Loktanella sp. M215: one gene and its partner. The main gene of each other region encodes a partner of the protein of the gene in region 2 in a complex. Links are inferred from orthologs where the notes say so. Each region holds a gene or a part of one and is shown on either strand. Other genes may lie near its edges.

Region 1 (9,436 bases), 220 kb from region 2 along the record:
GGCCCGGACGCCGAGGGCGCGCAGGTCGTGGATCAGCGGACTTTGCGCCATCGACGTGCGATTCAGCGCGTCGATGCCGGTGACGCGCAGACGCATCTCGCCGTGGCGGGCGCGGGCATAGGCCGCGAGCATTGCGGGCGATCCCAGCGCGTCAGGGTTCGCGACCGTAAGGTCCAGCAGGCAGGCAATATCGGCCAGCGACATGTTCAGGCCCTGCGCGCCGATGGGCGGCATGACGTGGGCGGCCTCGGCCACCAGTGCCGTGCGCGGTGCGGTGATCCGGTCCGCGATCTGGCTGATGATCGGCCAGACCGACCGGCGGCCGACCAGTGTCAGCGGGCCATTCACACCGGCGCTGCGATCGTTCGCGGCGGCTGTGAAATCCGCGTCCGAGAGGGCTGCAAGGGTTGTGATCCGTGGGCCGGTATCCATCCACACGACGGAGGAGCAGGGCTGGCCGTCGTGGTCGGGCAGGGGCACCAGCGTGAACGGGCCGCCCGCGCGATGCACCTCGGTCGAGACGCCGTTGTGCGGGCCGGGGTGGGTCACGGCAAAGGTCACGGCCTTTTGGCCGTAGCGCGTCGTCGCAACACCGATGCTTGCGGCCTCTCGCACCGGAGATCCGCGGCCGTCGGCGCCGATCACCAGCCGGGCCGCGATCTGTGTGCCGTCGGTCAGCCGCACCAGCGCCTGATCCGTGCGCGCGACCATTGCGGCAAAGCCGGTGCCGGTGCGCAGGGTCACGTTGTCCATCGCCCCGATGCGGTCGACCATCACGCGGCGCAGCAGCCAGTTCGGCAGGTTCCACCCGAAGGGCCTGTCAGAGATGTCGGAGGCGGCGAAGTCGCGGCTGACGGGCGTCTCCTTTGCGGCGTCCACGATCCGCATGATCGCGAGCGGCGTGGCGTGACCTGACAGTGCCTGCCACACCCCGGCACGGTCCAGAACCCCTTGGGCCGGTTGCAGAAAGGCGGTGGTGCGCAGGTCAGCGCCGGGGTCTGCGGCATCGGTGACGGGCGGGGCCGGGTCCACCACGACGACGTCGAAACCCGCAGCACCGAAGGCTACCGCTGCCGCGAGGCCCGCCACGCCGCCGCCGCTGATCAGAAGATCTGTCTGTATTTTGTCCATGCCCGGGATATAGGGCATCGCAGGGCGCCCGGAAAGGTCGCGGGCTGCGACATCCTTGCCTGTGCCGTCCAGCCCCCGCTATGCTGCTGCCAGACCGAGGGGGACACCATGCAAGATCGCGCAACACCGCAGAAGGATGCCTATGCGCTGATCCTCGAAGCGATCGACAGCCACATCTACAAGCCCGGCGACCGGCTGGTGGAAAGCGAGCTGGCCGACCGGCTGGGCGTCAGCCGGACCCCGGTGCGCGAGGCGCTGCAGCGGCTGGAGACGCAAAGCCTGCTGACCCGCGACGGGCGGTCGCTGATCGTGGCCTCCCTCGACCACACGCAGATGGCAGAGCTTTACGTCGTGCGCGGCACGCTGGAGGGGCTGGCCGCCCGGCTGGCGGCCCGTCATGCCACGCCAGAGGAAGTCGCCGTGCTGCGCGATATGCTGGCCGCCGACGAAGCGCTGAAGGACGACCCCGAGGCGCTGAGCCGCGCGAACCGGCGGTTCCACAAGCAGATCCACCTTGCGTCGCACAACCGGTTTCTGGTGCAGCAGCTGGATCTGGTGCACCGGTCGATGGCCCTGCTGGCCACGACCTCGATTTCCGCCAAGGGGCGGGGCGGCGATACGCTGAGGGAGCACGAGCGAATCGTCGAGGCCATCGCTGCGGGTGACGGCGATGCGGCGGATACGGCGCTGCGGGCGCATATCTCTGAGGCCTTCGTCACGCGTCTGAAACTGGATGCGGCAAAGGTCGAGGCGGCGCAGTAGCGGGCGCATGCTTTGGCAACAGGATGCCGTGCGCGGTCTTGTGCCAGTAGAACGGCTTCCACGTGAGTTCTAGCAGCCCTTTGTAGCAGGCGACGGCCCCTAGCGGGAAATAAAGCTGCAGGGTCAGTGCCCAGGGAATCAGCCAGCCCTTGCCCGCGCGTCGCACGGCAAGGGCGGCGATGGCGAAATTCGCGAGTTCGCAGGTGATGAAGAGGCCCACCATGGCCCAGAAGACCGGGCGCGGCAGCAGGTCCGCCGCCGGGTGGTGCACCCCGAAGGGGACCAGCCAGAACGACCAGACCAGCGGTGCCAGCAGGAATTGCGACAGCGTGCCCGCAAACAGCACCTGCACGCCAAAGAACCGCCACGGCCCCAGATCGCGCCAGAGTGCGCGCGGTTCGCGCATGTGGACGCACCACGTGACGCCGTACCCCTTGAGCCAGCGTGACCGCTGCTTGACCCAAGGCCAGAAGCGGCCGTTCGCCTCTTCCTCGGTGACGGAGGGGATGAAGGCGGTCCGGTAGCCCGCGCGCGCCAGCCGCAGGCCAAGATCCGCATCCTCTGTCACGTTATGGGCGTCCCAGCCGCCCAGCCGTTCCAGGATGTCGCGGCGAAAGAACAGCGTGGTGCCGCCCAGCGGCACGACAAGGCCCATGCGGGCATAGCCCGGCAGCACGACGCGGAACCAGCTGGCGTATTCCAGCGTGAAGCAGCGGGTCAGCCAGTTGGCGCTGCTGTTGTAATAGTCGAGCACGCCCTGCAGGCAGGCCACCTGCGGATCGGCGCCGGCAAAGGTCGCGGCGACGATGCGCAGCTGGTCGGTGGCGGGCGCATCCTCTGCATCGTAGACGCCCACGATGCTGCCGCGCGCGAAGTCGAGCGCGTAGTTCAGCGCGCGTGGCTTGGTCCGCAGCGTGCCTTCGGGCACGGTGATGGACCGCATCCACGTCAACAGGCGGGTGCGGCCCAACGCCTCTTTCGTGGTGGTGTCGTTGTCTTCGAGCACGAGGCAGACGTCGAGGCGTTCGCGGGGGTAATCCAGTGCTTCCAGCCGAGTCAGCAGGTGGTCGGCGATGGCCCGTTCGCGGTAGAGCGGCACCAGCAGGGTGATGATTGGCAGGGGCCCGTCGGGTGAAGCAACGGACGGTGCCGCGTCGGTCCGCAGGCCGGACAGCGCTGCGGCGACCTTGATCCCGCCGGTCAAAACCAGAAGCACCACCGCGAGCGCCGAAAAGGCGGTGATGACAGCGACCGGGGCGGCCACGGTTGCAGCCACCAGCGCGAACGCAGCGACCACAACCCATCCCATCGCGCGCCCGGCCCGCCAGTCGCGGCAACTGTCTGCAGCGGGCAACCGCGTTTCGGCCCGCCTGACAAGGTCCGCGCCAAAGTCGCGTGCCAGCGCACCCGTGATCTGGTCAGGCATGCTGACGCCCATGCGGACGGGTCCGAGTGCGGCGGTCAGCGCCGGTTGCTGACGCAGGAAACGGGCATAATCGGGCGACAGGATCAGCGTGCAGTCGCCCATCCTGCGCCACGGCAGGACGCCGCCGGCCATCGCCTGCGCCGCGCCAAAGGTCTGCACGAGGGCGCGGTCCGGTGCGTCGATCATGGGATCGATCATGCGGGCAGACAATGTGGCGTTCTGCACCAGCGCCAGACTGCGCTGGGACAAGCTGAACCGGGTCTGCAGCACACCCAGCACGGTCAGGTTTTCACGCGCGGCGATCTCTTGTGCCGCCTGTGCCTGCGCCGCAGTGACGTAGCCGTCCTGCACGAGCCTTTGCAGCAGACCCGCCGGATCCTCCGGCAGGGGGGCATCCAGATCCGCCATGGAAAAGCCTGGCGCAAAAATCGTCATGGGTCCGCCTGTGTTGCGGTCCCATAAGGGCAGACGGTGGTTAAGAAGTCGTTAAGGCGGTCCCGGCTCAGTTCATCTTGCGGGCTTGCATGGCGTCGGCAAAGCGTTCGAACAGGTAGTAGCTGTCCTGCGGGCCGGGGCTTGCCTCGGGGTGATACTGGACCGAGAAGACCGGCCGGTCCGCGAGTGCGATCCCGCAGTTCGACCCGTCGAAGAGGCTTACGTGGGTTTCCGTGACCCCGGCCGGCAGGGTCTGGCTGTCGACGGTAAAGCCGTGGTTCATCGACGTGATCTCGACCTTGCCAGTGGTCATGTCCTTGACCGGATGGTTGGCGCCGTGGTGGCCGTGGTTCATCTTGATCGTCTGCGCGCCCAAGGCGAGGGCCAGCATCTGGTGACCGAGGCAGATGCCGAAGACCGGCAGATCGGCCCGTTCCAGCACACCCTTGATCATCGGCACGGCGTAAACGCCGGTGGCCGCAGGATCGCCGGGACCGTTGGACAGGAAGACGCCGTCGGGATTCAGGGCCAGCACATCCTCGGCCGTGGCCGATGCGGGCAGCACCGTCACATCGCAGCCGGCAGAGGCGAGGCAGCGCAGGATGTTGCGCTTGGCGCCGTAGTCGATGGCGACGACTTTGTGCTTGGGCGCGCCCTGGATCGGGTAGCCGTCGGGCCAGGCCCAGCGCATCTCGTTCCAGCGGTAGCTTTGAGCGCAGGTCACGTCCTTGGCCAGATCGAGACCGACGAGGCCCGCAAAGCCGCGCGCGGCGGCGACGAGGGCCGCGATGTCGAAGTTGCCGTCGGGATCGTGGGCGAGGGCCACGTGGGGTGCGCCCTGCTGGCGGATCGCGCGGGTCAGGCGACGGGTGTCGATGCCGCCCATGCCGATCCGGCCGCGGCGCGCGAGCCATGTCGTCAGCTCTTCGGTGGCGCGCCAGTTCGACGCCTCGGTCGGGTCCCATTTCACGATCATGCCCGCAGCGACGGGATCGGCGGTCTCGTCATCCTCGGCGTTGACGCCGGTGTTGCCGATGTGGGGGAAGGTGAAGGTGACGACCTGACCCGCGTAGGAGGGGTCGGTCATGATTTCCTGATAGCCGGTCATCGCGGTGTTGAAGCAGAGTTCCGCGGTGGTCTGGCCCGTGGCGCCGAAGCCACGGCCGTAGAACACGGTGCCGTCCGCAAGGGCGAGGCAGGCAGTGGGCTTCGCGGTATCGGTGATGGTCATCCGGGGTCCCCTTCGGCAGGCGCTGGCGGGCGGGCGCGGGCAGGCGCGGGCGCGCAAATTCGGCCTGTCCTACGCAGGCTGCGGGGCGGGGTCAAGGGGTGGGCCGTGACGCCGCGTCGGCAGCGCTTGTCAGGGCCGGACCGCAGCCCTATGTTGCGCCGATCTTAGGAATGGAACCACTGACATGGACGTGCGACAGCGACTTTCCGCAGCACTCAAGGATGCGATGAAGGCCCGCGAGGCGGATCGTCTGTCCACCCTGCGGCTGATCAACGCCGCGATCAAGGACCGTGACATCGCCCTGCGTGGCACCGGCGCCGAAGACGGGGCGGTGGTCGACAGTGCCGAAGTGCTGTCGATCCTGGGCCGCATGGTCAAGCAGCGGCAGGAAAGCGCGCGCGCCTACGAGGAGGGCGGCCGTCTGGAGTTGGCCGAAAAGGAGCTGTCGGAGATCAAGGTGGTCGAGGAGTTCCTGCCGCGCCAGCTGGACGCCGACGAAACTGCCGCCGCCGTCGATGCAGCGATCGCCGAGACCGGGGCCGACAGCATTCGTGACATGGGCCGCGTCATGGCCGTGCTGAAGGACAAATACACCGGGCAGATGGACTTTGGCCGGGTCGGGCCGATGGTCAAGGACCGTCTGGGCTGATTGTGACGGGGTGGACGGGCCCGCCCGCCCACCCCTTTTCGGGGCGCTGCCCCGGACCCCGAAGTATTTGCGACCAGAAGAAGGTCTGCAGGTTCGCGCGGGCTGGGACGGCCCGTCACTGGATCCGTCACAGGGCATCGCTGGCCTGATGTCGAAGGCTGTGTGTCACCGTCAGCCGCGCAGGGCGCGCTTGAGGTCGTCGTAGAGGGCGAGGCGTTCGGCGGCGTCGAGGAAGGCGCCGATCTCGACCTCGCGGTCGCCGCCCCGCAGGGTGATGTAGTTTTCGACAGGGCCGCCCTTGGGGTGCAGATGAACGCTGACCCAGTAGCGGTTCGCGCGCCAGTCCTGCCGTGGCCCCTTGGGATTGTGGCGCACCAGATAGGCGGTGTCAGCGGTGACGCGCAGCTCCTCCAGGACCTCGCCGCGCCGGTAGCTGACGTTCAGCGCGTACCAGAGACCGCCAAACATCGCGGCGAAGAACGGCAGCAGCGCCCAGAGCACGACCGAGCCCAGCACGGTCAGCAAGGGCAGCAGGATGATGGCCGCCGTAGCCCCCATGAACAGCACGAAATCGCGCCGCAGCAAGGACCGGTAGGGCCAGAGCGCGAGGCTCCAGTCCGGGTCGGCGTGTGGGGGTTCTGGGGACCATTCGTAGGGCATGAGGCTGTTTTAGCAGGACGGTTGCGGCTGGCAACTGTGCCGCTTGGTCGCGGTGGCGGTGCGGCTTTGCGAGGGTCAGGATGCCTCCGGTGGGATTTTTCTTGGTCAGGTGACGGCGGACGTGTCATGGATGCGATGTGCGCGTACAGGGAGGTTGGAAATGACGGTGACAATTCGGGCTGTGACGGCTGCCGACCGGGGGGTGTGGGACAAGCTTTATGCAGGCTATGCCGCCTTTTACCGCGTCGACCAGACGGCGGTGATGCGGGACAGGGTCTGGGGCTGGCTGATGGATGCGGGTCACGCAACCGAAGGGCTGGTGGCCTGTGCCGCGGATGGCACGGTGATCGGTCTGGCGCATTACCGCGCCTTTGCGCGGCCCCTGTCGGCCAGCACGGGCGGGTTTCTGGATGACCTCTTCGTTGACCCTGACGTGCGGGGTAGCGGGGCGGCGGATGAGCTGATCGCGGCGCTGCGCGGGATCGGCATGGCGCGGGGATGGACGGTGATCCGCTGGATCACGGCCGAGGATAACTACCGTGCGCGCGGGGTCTATGACCGGGTCGCGGCGCGGACGCATTGGGTGACCTACGACATCAAGCTGTGACCCTTATCCGCGGGGAAAACGGGCGATGCGGCAACGGGGTCTTCAGACTTTTGTGGTGCGTGGTGCGCCGAAGCTGAGGCGTCGGAGTGTCGGCGGGTGAAGCGCTGGCGCGATTACAACGCCGAAGCCATGAAAAAAGGCCCCGGATCGCTCCGGTGCCTTTTTCGTTGTGTGGCGGGATTTAGTGGGCGTGGCCCTTGTCCCAGTCGCTCCGCTTGGGAAGCTGCTCGAACGTATGCTCGGGCGGCGGGCAGGGCAGGGTCCATTCCAGTGTGTCGGCCCATTCGTTCCAGGGGTTGTTCACGGTGACTTTTGCACCACGGAACAGGGTCCAGAACAGCACGCCGATGAAGAACAGGAACGAGGCGAAGGACAGGAAGGCCCCCAGCGACGAGACGTAGTTCCAAGTGGCGAAGGCTTCCGGGTAGTCGATGTAGCGACGGGGCATGCCCTGACGACCAAGGAAGTGCTGCGGGAAGAAGGTGATGTTCGCGCCGATGAACATGGCCCAGAAGTGGACCTTGCCGGCCCATTCGGGATACATGCGGCCCGACATCTTGGGCAGGTAGAAGTAGATGCCTGCGAAGATCGCGAAGACGGCACCCAGGGACATCACGTAGTGGAAGTGCGCCACGACGTAGTAGGTGTCGTGATAGACGCGGTCGATGCCGGCTTGGCTGAGCACGATGCCGGTGACGCCACCGACGGTGAACAGAAACAAGAAGCCCATCGCCCAGAGCATCGGGGTCTTGAACTCTACCGAGCCACCCCACATCGTCGCGATCCAACTAAAGATTTTGACGCCCGTGGGGACCGCGATGACCATCGTCGCCATCATGAAGTAGGACTGCTGCGTCAGCGACAGACCGACCGTGTACATGTGGTGCGCCCAGACGACGAAGCCCAGAACACCGATCGCGACCATTGCATAGACCATCGGCAGGTAGCCGAAGATCGGCTTCTTGCTGAACGTCGCGATGACGTGGCTGATGATGCCGAAGCCGGGGATGATGATGATGTAGACCTCGGGGTGACCGAAGAACCACAGGATGTGCTGGTAGAGGATCGGGTCGCCGCCACCTTCGGGCTGGAAGAAGGTGGTGCCGAAGTTGCGGTCCATCAGCAGCATGGTGATGGCACCGGCCAGAACCGGCAGCGCCAGCAGGATCAGCCATGCGGTTACGAAGATCGACCAGGCGAAGAGCGGCACCTTGTGCATGGTCATGCCAGGCGCGCGCATGTTCAGGAAGGTCGTGATCATGTTGATCGCACCCAGGATCGAAGAGGCACCCGAGAGGTGGACGGCGAAGATCGCGAGGTCCATGGACATGCCGCCTTCGGACGTGGAGAGCGGCGGGTACATGACCCAGCCCACGCCGGAACCGGCCTGACCACCGCCACCGGGGGCGAGCATGGACGCGACGCCCAGCGCGGTGCCGGCCACATACATCCAGTAGGACAGGTTGTTCATCCGTGGGAACGCCATGTCCGGGGCGCCGATCTGCAGCGGCATGAAGTAGTTGCCGAAGCCGCCGAACAGGGCCGGGATGACCACGAAGAACATCATCAGGATGCCGTGGTAGGTGATCAGCACGTTCCAGAGGTGCCCGTTGGGCGTGCAGGGGGACGCTGCATCGGTGAAGATGCGCGCGCCTTCCATGCACATGTGCTGGACGCCGGGTTCCATCAGCTCGACCCGCATGAAGACGGTCAGGGCCACCGAGATGAAGCCGACAAGGCCTGCGGTGAACAGATACAGGACACCGATGTCCTTGTGGTTGGTGGACATGAACCAGCGGGTGAAAAATCCCCGCTCGTCGTGATGGTCATGGCCGTGGATGGCGGCGTCTGCCATGTGGCTCTCCCTCGGGTTTGGCTACGGACGAGCAGTGCGCGCGAGTCACTGTCCCGGCGTTCTGCATTCCGCTCGTTCTAGTGGGTCATCGGCCCCATCGCAACATTCAAAGGGCTTTATGGGCTGGGATAAATTGGCGCAGGGGATGCCTTGCGGTCCGTGCCGCGCCGGATCGCGCGGTGCGGGTGCAAAGGGCTGCGCGCCCCGTCGGACAGGCAGGGTGGATCAGATCGCAATCAACGGTGCCGGTGACGCCGCATTGTCACGTCAGACCCCGCCTGCGCCGGGATCGCCCGGTCTAGACCGGGGCTGCGACGTTCGGCATCTGGAAGGTAAAGACGGTTTGCACATCGCCAGAGTCGACGTCCAGCGTGCCGTCGTGGCCCTTTGCGATCTCTGACGCGATGAAAAGGCCCAGACCCAGCCCCTCGCGGCTGGGACGGTCGCCGCCCCGTTCGTAGGGCATGAAAAGGCCTTGCAACATCTCGTCTGCAATCCGGGTGCCGGCGTTGGCGACGGACAGGGTGAATGCCCCTGCCGCCGCGCGGGCCGTGACGTGGATCGGCGTATCCTGCGCGCCATGGGTGATGGCGTTCGCCAGCAGGTTCGAAAAGAGTTGCGAGACGCGGGGCGCGTCGCAGTAGACCGGGACTGCGAGGTCGATGTCGCACCTGATCTCC
Region 2 (10,508 bases):
CCGTCGTGCGGACGATGCCGAACACGCCTGCGGCCATCGGGCGGGGTATTTCGGCGCTGATTGGCAACGCCGCCGCGACCGAGGCGCATCTGGCCCTGGCCGAGGCGCTGATGGGGGCGGTGGGCCAGACGGTGCGGCTGGAGGAGGAATCCCAGATGGATGCCGTGACCGCCGTAAGCGGGTCGGGCCCGGCCTATGTCTTTCACCTGATCGAGACACTTGCCGCGGCTGGGGTGGAGCAGGGGCTGGCGCCGGACCTGGCCATGGCGCTGGCCAAGGCGACCGTCGGCGGCGCAGGGCAACTGGCCGAAGACAGCCCCGAGGACCCCGCCCAGCTCCGCCGCAACGTGACCAGCCCGAATGGGACCACGCAGGCCGCGCTGGAGGTGCTGATGGATGCTGCGACCGGATTCCCGCCGCTTTTGACCCGCGCCGTGACAGCCGCGGCCACACGCAGCCGGGAGCTTGCACGTGACTGAGATCTCATTCGACGACTTCATGAAGGTTGACGTCCGGGTTGGGCGCGTCACGCGGGCCGAACCCTATCCCGAGGCCCGCAAGCCCGCGATCAAGCTTTGGATCGATTTTGGTGGCGAGATCGGAGAGCGCAAGACCAGCGCGCAACTGACGGTCCACTATACGCCGGACACGCTGGTGGGGCGGATGGTCTGCGCCGTGGTGAACTTTCCGCCGCGCCAGATCGGCAAGTTCATGTCAGAGGTTCTGGTTCTGGGGATGCCGGATGCCGAAGGTGCGGTCGTTCTGGTGACGCCGGATCAGGACGTTCCTGCCGGAGGGCGCTTGCATTGAAACGTCTTCTGTTGACCCGAACCTTTCCGGACGCGACGATTGCCGCCGCGCGTGCCATATTCGATGTGACCTTGCGCGACAGCACTGTGGGGCTGACCGCGGCCGAGGCGGCGGAGGCGATGCAGCACCACGATGCGATTCTGTGCACGCTGGGCGACGCCTTCACCGCCGAGGCTTTTGCCACGAATCATCTGCGCTGCGGCATGATCGCGAGTTTTGGCGTCGGCCATAACCACATCGACCTTGCTGCGGCGCAACGGGCGGGTGTTCAGGTGTCGAACACGCCCGATGTCGTGACCGATGCCACCGCTGACATTGCGATGACGCTGATCCTGATGGCGGCCCGGCGGGCGGGCGAGGGCGAGCGTCTGGTCCGTGCGGGCGGCTGGACCGGTTGGCATCCGACGCAGATGCTGGGCGCGCATGTCACGGGCAAGCGGCTGGGGATCATCGGCATGGGCCGGATCGGGCAGGCGGTCGCGCGGCGGGCGCACTACGGTTTCGATATGAAGGTGATCTATTTCAATCGCTCGGAAAAGGACGTCGATGTGCCGTCCCGTCAGGTGCCCGATCTGCACAGCCTGATGAGCCAGTCCGACGTGGTCGTGGTGACGGTCCCCGGCGGAGGTGACAACGCGCATCTGATTGATGCCGCGGCGCTGGCACAACTGGACGATGGTGCGATCTTCGTGAACGTGGCGCGGGGTGACGTGGTGGACGAGGGCGCCTTGATCGCGGAACTGACGCGCGGTCGGATAAGGGCAGGGCTGGACGTCTATGCGCACGAACCAAGTGTTCCCGCGGCTTTGACCACATTGGAAAATGTCGTGTTGCTGCCGCACCTTGGCACGGCAGCGCTGGAGGTTCGGGAGGCCATGGGCCAGATGGCGCTGGACAATGTCATCGCCTGGGCTGCGGGCCAACGGCCGCCGCAGGCGCTGTGGATGCCCTAGCGGGGCAACATTCGCCGCAGGACCGCTTTGTCATCGGCGATGAAGTGATGATAGATCGCGCCCAAGATATGCAGGGCGATCAGCGCCAGCAGCACCTTGCCGGCTATGTCGTGAACACCCGCCAGTGAATCTGACGGGATGAACCACGCCAGCGCGCCCACAATGGGCATGCCAATCAGGATCGCGTAGAACAGCCAGTGCGTTGCGCGACTGACGGTCTGGATCACGCTCGCCGATTCGGGTGGCGGCGGGATATCCGTCGTCAGACGCAGGCCGAGGCGCCACAACATCAGGACTCCGATGGTCGCCCCCAACAGCGCATGAAAGATTGCGCCTGTGGTCCAGCCGGTCCCGATTTCGATGTTTTCGAGCTTGGCGTCGAACGCCGCGCCCATATTGTCTGCAAAGACAATCTGGATCGCCACCGCCACGGCCATCAGCCAGTGCAGCATCATGTGGGGAGCGGTGTATTTCGTGGATGACATGGGCTGTTCCTGACGGGCGAACACACTCTGCCCGCAGGTTCAAACGCTAGAGCAGGCGGTCCGGTTCCGCCCCCTCCATCGCCGCGCGCCAGTGTCTGCGGCACAGCGAGACATAGCGGTCGTTTCCGCCGACCTGCACCTGATCGCCCGCCTGCACCACGCGCCCCTGCGCGTCGCGGCGCACGACCATGGTAGCCTTGCGTCCGCAATGGCAGATCGTGCGGACCTCTCGCATTTCATCCGCCAGCGCCAGCAGTGTGGCAGAGCCGGGAAAGAGCTGCCCCTGAAAATCGACCCGCAGGCCGAAGCACATGACCGGCACGTCCAGATCGTCGACGACGCGGGCCAGTTGCCAGACCTGATCTGGGTCCAGAAACTGCGCCTCGTCCACGAAGATGCAGGCGCAGGGGGTTTTCAGGCGCCGTTCGATCATCGTGTAAAGGTTGTCGCCGGGGGCATAGGTGTCGGCGGGCTGGGCGATGCCGATGCGGCTGGCGATCCGGCCCTGTCCCGCGCGCGTGTCCAGCCGGGCGGTCATCAGATAGGTCTGCATCCCGCGTTCGACATAGTTGTGGCTGGCCTGCAGCAGCACGGTCGATTTGCCCGCGTTCATCGTGGAATAATTGAAATAGAGTTTTGCCATGGCTGGGGTGATAGCGGCGACCATACGGGGTTTGCAAGAACCGGCGTGCTGACATCTCCTGCGGCTTTGGCTATGCGGTCACGGACTCTTGCCAAGGACGCGCCCCATGACCGAAGACATGCCGAACCTGCTCGCTGATCAACTGCATCCTATCGACCCCGATGACTATGCGGCACCGGGCGATCCGCGCCATCCCCCGCGCATTCTGATCCTGACCGGATCGCTGCGCCCCGTCAGCTATTCCCGCCTGACGGCAGAGGAGGGCGCCCGTGTGTTGCGTGCACTCGGGTGCGAGGTGCGCACCTTCGATCCCACCGGCCTGCCGCTACCGGACGAGGCGAACACGGACCACCCCAAGGTGCGCGAATTGCGCGACCTGGCGCTGTGGTGCGAAGGCATGGTCTGGTCCAGTCCGGAACGACACGGCGCCATGACGGCGGTGATGAAGGCGCAGATCGACTGGATCCCGTTGGCCCCCATTGGCGGCATCAGGCCCACCCAAGGTAAGACGCTGGCCTTGATGCAGGTCTGCGGCGGATCGCAATCCTTCAACACGGTCAACCAGATGCGGATCCTCGGACGCTGGATGCGGATGGTGACGATCCCGAACCAGTCGTCGGTCCCGATGGCCTTCAAGCAGTTCGCGGACGGGCGCATGCTGCCCGGTCCCCTCTACAACCGCATCGTCGACGTGATGGAGGAACTGGTCCGTTTTACCTGGCTGACCCGTGGCCGCCCGCAACTGACCGACCGCTATTCGGAACGGGTGGAAACGCTGGAGGATGTCCACAAACGCGTGACCTCCTGACGGGGAACATGTGCCGGTCCGACCTGTTGTGTCCCGCAGATGACAAGAACAGGAGACATGCAGATGTCCGACATTCCCACCAAGACTTTCACCGACGGTCACTCCATCCCGGCCTTCGGCCTCGGGATCTGGCAGGTGCCGCAAGAGGAGACGGCCCGCGTCGTGCGCGAAAGCATCAACATGGGCTATCCGCTGATCGACGGCGCCGCCGCCTACAAGAATGAAGAGCAGTTGGGCGAGGGTATCCGGTCGTCGGACACATCGCGCGACGACCTCTTCATCACGTCGAAGGTCTGGAACGACGGCATGGATTACGATGCGGTGCGCCGCGCCGTGGGCGAGAGCTTGAAGCGGATCGGCCTGGAAAAGCTCGACCTGATGCTGATCCACTGGCCCTTTCCAAAGCAGGACGCCTATGTCGACGCATGGAAGGCGCTGATCGCCGCGCGTGACGACGGGGAAGTCACATCCATCGGCGTGTGCAATTTCCACGATGCGCACCTGAAGCGGATCATCGACGAGACGGGAGAGGCGCCCGTGCTGAACCAGATCGAAGTGAACCCGATGCTGCAGCAGGCCAAGATGCTGAAGGTCAACGCCGCCCATGACGTCGTGACGCAAAGCTGGTCGCCGCTGGGCAATGCACGGTCCTTCGATGCGGACCCGATCAAGGCGGTGGCAGAGCGCACCGGCAAGACCGCACCGCAGGTCATCCTGCGCTGGCACCTGCAGCGCGGCAACGCCGTGATCGCCCGATCGACCAAGACCGACCACCTGAAGGCGAACATGGCGATCTTCGATTTCGAGATCACGCAGGCCGAAATGGATGCGATCACCAAGCTGGATCAGGGCGAGCGCACCGGTCCCGACCCCGAGACGTTCAACGGCATGTAACGACGCGGTCGGGCGGGGTCAGACCCGCTCGACCACCACAGACCCCACCGAATACCCTGCGCCGAACGAACAGATGATCCCCAGATCGCCCGGCTGCAGATCGTCCGAATGTTGCGCAAAGGCGATGATCGACCCGGCAGAGGATGTATTGGCGTAGTCCTGCAGGATGTTCGGCTGCTCGCCCTGTTCAGGGTCGCGGCCCAGCACCTTTTTCCCGATATAGTCGTTCATCGCCTTGTTGGCCTGATGCAGCCAAAGGCGCTTCAGATCCTCGGCGGCGATCCCCTCGGCCTCCATATGGTCGGCCATGTGCTGGCTGACCATCGGCAGGACCTCTTTGAACACCTTGCGCCCGTTCTGCATGAACTGCATGTCGCGGCGGTCTTCCATCTGGTCGCGCGTACGACGCATGAAGCCCGCATTGTTGCGGATGTTGTTGCTGAACTGCGTGGCGCACCGCGTTGATCTGATGACGAAATGATCGCCGGCAGCGTCGTCGGCCCGCTGTAGCACCGTCGCCGTCGCGACATCGCCAAAGATGAAATGACAGTCCCGGTCGCGCCATTCCAGATGGGCGCTGGTGATCTCGGGGTTCACCACCACCGCCGTCCGCACCGATCCGGTGCGGATCATGTCGGCGGCGGTCTGGATGCCGAAGGTGGCCGATGAACAGGCGACATTCATGTCAAAGGCAAAGCCGCCCGCGCCGATCAATTGCTGGATTTCCACGGCCACTGCGGGGTAGGCGCGTTCGATGTTTGACGCGGCGCAGATCACCAGATCGACCTGATCCCCGGTGATCCCCGCCTGCGCCAAGGCGGTGTTGATCGCATCGACACCCGTTTCTGCCATCAGGCTCGGCTCGTCGTCGCTGCGCGCGCGAAAGTGCGGATACATGCGTGTAGGATCAAGCACGCCGGTCTTGTCGATCACGTGCCGCTGCTCGATCCCCGACGCCGCGACGATGAAATCGACCGAGGAATGGGGCTTTGCAGCGATTTCTCCGGCCGCGATCGCGTCCGCGTGCTCGGCATTGTAAAGGTCGGCATAGGCGTTGAACGCCGCGACGAGTTCGGCGTTGGTGATGACCTGTTCGGGGGTAAAGACCCCGGTGCCGGTGATGGCTGCACGATACATGAAAAGCCCCCTTGGATCGTGGCATTATTGCCGGTGATCGGCGGTGAAGTCCATCAGCCCTGCGACGGGTGCAGCAAGGTCACTTTACAGCGGCCGCGCAAGTGCGGCAGCCTGCCGCTGACGGACCAGAAGGAAGATCGCATGGCACAGTGGTATTACGTGAACGCAGGCGTCGAGACGGGACCGATCGACAAGGCGGCCTTCGCGGACCTCGTGCAGCGTGGCGTTGTCGGGTCCCATACGCTGGTCTGGACCGACACGCTGGAACACTGGGAACCGGCCCACCGGCATATCGACGGCGTGACGCCCCCCCGGCCCGATGTGCCGACGTCGCCCGCCTATGCGCCCGCTGATGATTCCGCCGAGGATTACCGACGGAAATCAGGGCTTGGCGATGCGTTCCGCCAGTTCTTTCACCGCTACGCGCAGTTCGGCGGGCGCAGCAATCGTGGCGCGTTCTGGTTCTGGCAACTCGACAACTTTCTGATCGGACTGGCGTTGGGGATCGTGGATGCAGCACTTTTCGGGTCCAACGGCGCCAGTCTCCTTGACGGGCTGTGGGTACTGGTGACGATCATCCCGTCCTTCGCGCTGAGCGCGCGGCGCCTGCATGACATCGACAAGTCGGGATGGTGGATCCTGCTGAGCTTCATCCCCCTGATCGGCTGGATCGTCCTGCTGGTCTGGTATTGCCGCGCACCTGACCCGCAGCCCAACCGCTTTGGCTGACCTTAGCGGCGTGGCACGGAGTACAGAACGTAGCCCGCAATCCGCGCGACCTCGACCCCGTCGGTGTCGATGGCAAAGACGCCGAGGTTTTCCATGTCCGCCGGACAGGCGACAAGGTCCGCAGCATCGTCGAGGTAATTCGCCGTCGCCGGTGTCTCGAACGCAAGCCGGCACTGATCACCGTCGGCGCGATAGCCGGTGGGGGAAAGGGTCAGGCTGGCGGGCGGTGGCGGGGCGGCGCAGGCGGCCAGCATCAGGCAGGGCAGCAGGTATTTCATGGGAAACCTCCAACAATGTCGGCGTCACCATAGCACGATTCGGTCGAAAATGCGCGGGGCCGTCAGCCGGCCCCGCTGACCCTCAGCCCTGCAGCGACCGCACGTCGATGGCGCCGTTCGCCCGTTCCTGCATCGCCATCACGGCAGCCTGTGCGGCGGCGGCGGTGGTGAAATAGGGGATCTTGTCGTTCAGGGCGACGGCGCGGATCTCTCGGCTGTCGTCCACGGCCTGCGCGCCTTCGGTGGTGTTCAGGACCAGTGCGATATGGCCATCCTTCAGGCGGTCCACGATGGTCAGTCCGCCCTCGTAGACCTTATTGACGGTCGTGTGCGGGATGTCGTGGCTGGTCAGCCAGGCCGCCGTACCGCGTGTCGCGGTGATGGTCAGGCCAAGGTCGATCAGCCCGCGCGCGGCGGTGGCCATCAGATCGGTCTTGTCGTCGTCGCGGATCGACACGAAGACGCAGCCTTCTTCCGGCAGGATCGTGCCTGCACCCATCTGCGCCTTGAGGAAGGCGCGGGCAAAGTTGCGGTCCCAGCCCATGACTTCACCGGTTGACCGCATTTCCGGGCCAAGGATCGTATCCACGCCGGGAAAGCGGGCGAAGGGTAGCACGGCCTCTTTCACGCTGAACCAAGGCGTTTTCGGGTCGGCCAAGGTGAAGGCATCGCCCAGCGGCAGCACGTCCATCGGGTTCTCTGTCTCGGGGTAGGGCGCGCGCAGCGGGAAGTTCGACAGCGGCTCACCCGCCATGAGGCGCGCGGCGATCGAGGCGATGGCGGAGTCCGTGGCCTTGGCGACGAAGGGCACGGTGCGGGAGGCGCGAGGGTTCACCTCGATCAGGTAGACCTCCTCGTCCTTGACCGCGAACTGGACGTTCATCAGGCCGACGACATGCAGCGCGAGGGCCAGCTTTTCCGTCTGCGACCGGATTTCCGCAATCATCGCGTCGGACAGGGAATAGGGCGGCAGCGAACAGGCGGAGTCGCCCGAATGGACGCCCGCTTCCTCGATATGCTGCATGATGCCCGCGACATGGGTATTTTCGCCGTCGCAGAGGCAGTCGACGTCGACCTCGACAGCGCCAGACAGGTAGCTGTCCAGCAGGACCGGGCTTTTGCCAGACACGACCACGGCGTCAGAGATGTAGCGTTCCAGCTGCGCCTGATCGCGCACGATTTCCATCGCGCGGCCGCCAAGGACGTAGGACGGGCGGATCACCAGCGGGAAGCCGATGCTGGCTGCGATATCGAAGGCCTGCTGATCGGTCGAGGCGATGCCGTTGACCGGCTGCTTGAGCCCCAGACGGTTGACGAGGTCCTGAAACCGCTCGCGGTCCTCGGCCAGGTCGATGGCGTCGGGGGTGGTGCCAAGGATCGGGATACCGGCCTCTTGCAGGGCATTCGCCAGCTTCAGCGGGGTCTGGCCGCCGAACTGGACGATGACGCCGTGCAGGGTGCCGTTGTCCTGTTCGACGCGCAGGATTTCCATGACGTGTTCGAAGGTCAGCGGTTCGAAGTAGAGGCGATCCGAGGTGTCGTAGTCGGTCGACACGGTTTCCGGATTGCAGTTGATCATGATGGTTTCATAGCCTGCGTCCGACAGCGCATAGCAGGCGTGGCAGCAGCAGTAATCGAACTCGATGCCTTGCCCGATCCGGTTCGGACCGCCGCCAAGGATCACGACCTTGTTGCGGTTACTGGGCCGCGCTTCGCACTCGACCTCTCCCATGACGGGGGATTCGTAGGTGGAATACATGTAGGGCGTCTGCGCTTCGAACTCGGCACCGCAGGTGTCGATCCGCTTGAACACAGCGATGACGCCGGCGTTGATCCGGGTCTTGCGGATGTGTGCTTCGGTCTGGCCCGTGAGGGTGGCGAGGCGGGCATCGGTGAAGCCCATCATCTTGAGCTTGCGCAGGCCGTGTTCGGTCGTGGGCAGGCCTTCTGCCCGCACCACGGCCTCGGCGTCCACGATCTCGCGGATGCGGGCAAGGAACCAGGGGTCGTACATCGTGACGGCGTGGATGTCGTCATCGGGCAGACCGTGGCGCATGGCCTGTGCGATGACGCGGATGCGGTCTGGGGTCTGTTTCGCCAGCGCCTTGGTGATCGCGGCGGCATCGGGGGCACCGGGGATGGTGATCTCGTCAAAGCCGGTCAGGCCGGTTTCCAGCGACGCCAGCGCCTTTTGCATGGATTCGTGGATCGTGCGGCCAATGGCCATCGCCTCTCCGACCGACTTCATCGCGGTGGTTAGGTGTGGCTCGGACCCTGCGAATTTCTCGAAGGCGAAGCGGGGGATCTTGGTGACGACGTAGTCGATCGTCGGCTCGAAGGACGCGGGTGTCACGCCGGTGATGTCGTTGTCCAACTCATCCAGCGTGTAGCCGACCGCCAGTTTCGCCGCGATCTTGGCGATGGGGAAACCGGTCGCCTTGGAGGCCAGGGCCGAGGAGCGGGACACGCGGGGGTTCATCTCGATCACGACCATGCGGCCGTCGGCGGGATTGATCGCCCATTGCACGTTGGATCCGCCGGTTTCCACGCCGATTTCGCGCAGGACCGCGATCGACTGGTTGCGCATGACCTGGTATTCCTTGTCGGTCAGCGTCAGGGCCGGGGCCACGGTGATCGAATCGCCGGTGTGCACGCCCATCGGATCGACGTTCTCGATCGCGCAGACGATGATCGCGTTGTCGGCCTTGTCCCGGACGACCTCCATCTCGAACTCTTTCCAGCCGAGCAGGGATTCGTCGACGAGGATCTGCGCCATTGGGGACGCTTCCATGCCCGAGCGGCAATAGTATTCGTATTGCTCGCGGTTGTAGGCCACGCCGCCACCTGTCCCGCCAAGGGTAAAGGCCGGGCGGATGATCGCGGGCAGGCCCACGTATTCGATGGCGTCGATGGCCAGTTGCAGGCCAGCCTTGATATCGAACTTGCCGTTCTCTTTCTTGGGCGCAGTGATGATCGTGGCCTTGGGGTTTTCGATCCCCAGCCGGTCCATCGCCTCGCGGAACAGCCCGCGATCCTCGGCCATCTCGATGGCCTCGCGCTTGGCGCCGATCATTTCGACCCCGAACTTTTCAAGGACACCCATGTCGGCCAGCGCGAGAGAGGTGTTCAGGCCCGTCTGGCCGCCCATCGTGGGCAGCAGCGCGTCGGGTCGTTCCTTTTCGATGATCTTCGCCACGATCTCTGGCGTGATCGGTTCGATGTAGGTGGCGTCGGCCAGCCCCGGATCGGTCATGATCGTCGCGGGGTTGGAGTTGACGAGGATGACGCGGTAGCCTTCCTCGCGCAGGGCCTTGCAGGCCTGGGCGCCGGAGTAATCGAACTCGCAGGCTTGCCCGATCACGATGGGCCCCGCACCGATGATCATGATCGACTTGATATCATCACGTTTTGGCATGGCGGCCCCCAGGTTTTTGCAAATTCTCCGCCTTATAGAAGTGTCGGAACCGGGTGCAAGGGGCGAGTGCGCCTTTGTGCCAAAGGCGCAGCCTCCGGCGGGAGTATTTGGAAAAAAGCGAGGAGGGGGCCGCGCGCTTGACTTATGGGGGGCAAAGAGGTGAAACGGCGCGACCCACTCTGACCCGAGGACCACGTTCATGCATGCCTACCGCACACAGACCTGCGCCGATCTGACCGCCGCCGATGTCGGAAAGACCGTGCGTCTGTCCGGCTGGGTCCACCGGGTCCGCGACCACGGTGGCATCCTGTTCATCGACCTGCGCGACACCTACGGCATCACGCAACTGCTGTGCG

Evidence for each region.
Region 1: the proteins of carB (region 2) and carA are in contact, whole or in part, in a solved structure (PDB 1KEE), measured with the Escherichia coli proteins. The link is inferred for Loktanella sp. M215 from one-to-one orthologs.

What each region holds. Positions count from the first base shown.
Region 1 is NZ_WMEA01000001.1:3,445,922-3,455,357, reverse strand. What follows is about bases 2,904-5,720. They hold carA (glutamine-hydrolyzing carbamoyl-phosphate synthase small subunit), read right to left. Parts: upstream 4,986-5,720; coding sequence 3,822-4,985; downstream 2,904-3,821. Other genes in these bases: GLR48_RS16955 (GatB/YqeY domain-containing protein), read left to right, coding at 5,170-5,634; GLR48_RS16965 (glycosyltransferase family 2 protein), read right to left, coding at 2,904-3,754. In the rest of the region: GLR48_RS16975 (FAD-dependent monooxygenase), read right to left, coding at 1-1,149; GLR48_RS16970 (GntR family transcriptional regulator), read left to right, coding at 1,240-1,893; more of GLR48_RS16965, read right to left, coding at 1,847-2,903; GLR48_RS16950 (DUF2244 domain-containing protein), read right to left, coding at 5,806-6,294; GLR48_RS16945 (GNAT family N-acetyltransferase), read left to right, coding at 6,455-6,901; ctaD (cytochrome c oxidase subunit I), read right to left, coding at 7,083-8,756; GLR48_RS16935 (GAF domain-containing sensor histidine kinase), read right to left, coding at 9,055-9,436. UniProt on the Escherichia coli protein: Small subunit of the glutamine-dependent carbamoyl phosphate synthetase (CPSase).
Region 2 is NZ_WMEA01000001.1:3,673,468-3,683,975, reverse strand. What follows is about bases 6,620-10,508. They hold carB (carbamoyl-phosphate synthase large subunit), read right to left. Parts: upstream 10,153-10,508; coding sequence 6,820-10,152; downstream 6,620-6,819. Other genes in these bases: aspS (aspartate--tRNA ligase), read left to right, coding at 10,352-10,508; GLR48_RS18060 (hypothetical protein), read right to left, coding at 6,620-6,737. In the rest of the region: proC (pyrroline-5-carboxylate reductase), read left to right, coding at 1-479; GLR48_RS18100 (tRNA-binding protein), read left to right, coding at 472-810; GLR48_RS18095 (2-hydroxyacid dehydrogenase), read left to right, coding at 807-1,763; GLR48_RS18090 (cytochrome b), read right to left, coding at 1,760-2,248; GLR48_RS18085 (thymidine kinase), read right to left, coding at 2,295-2,891; arsenical resistance protein ArsH, read left to right, coding at 2,998-3,699; GLR48_RS18075 (aldo/keto reductase), read left to right, coding at 3,763-4,593; GLR48_RS18070 (beta-ketoacyl-ACP synthase III), read right to left, coding at 4,612-5,730; GLR48_RS18065 (DUF805 domain-containing protein), read left to right, coding at 5,872-6,459; more of GLR48_RS18060, read right to left, coding at 6,462-6,619. UniProt on the Escherichia coli protein: Large subunit of the glutamine-dependent carbamoyl phosphate synthetase (CPSase).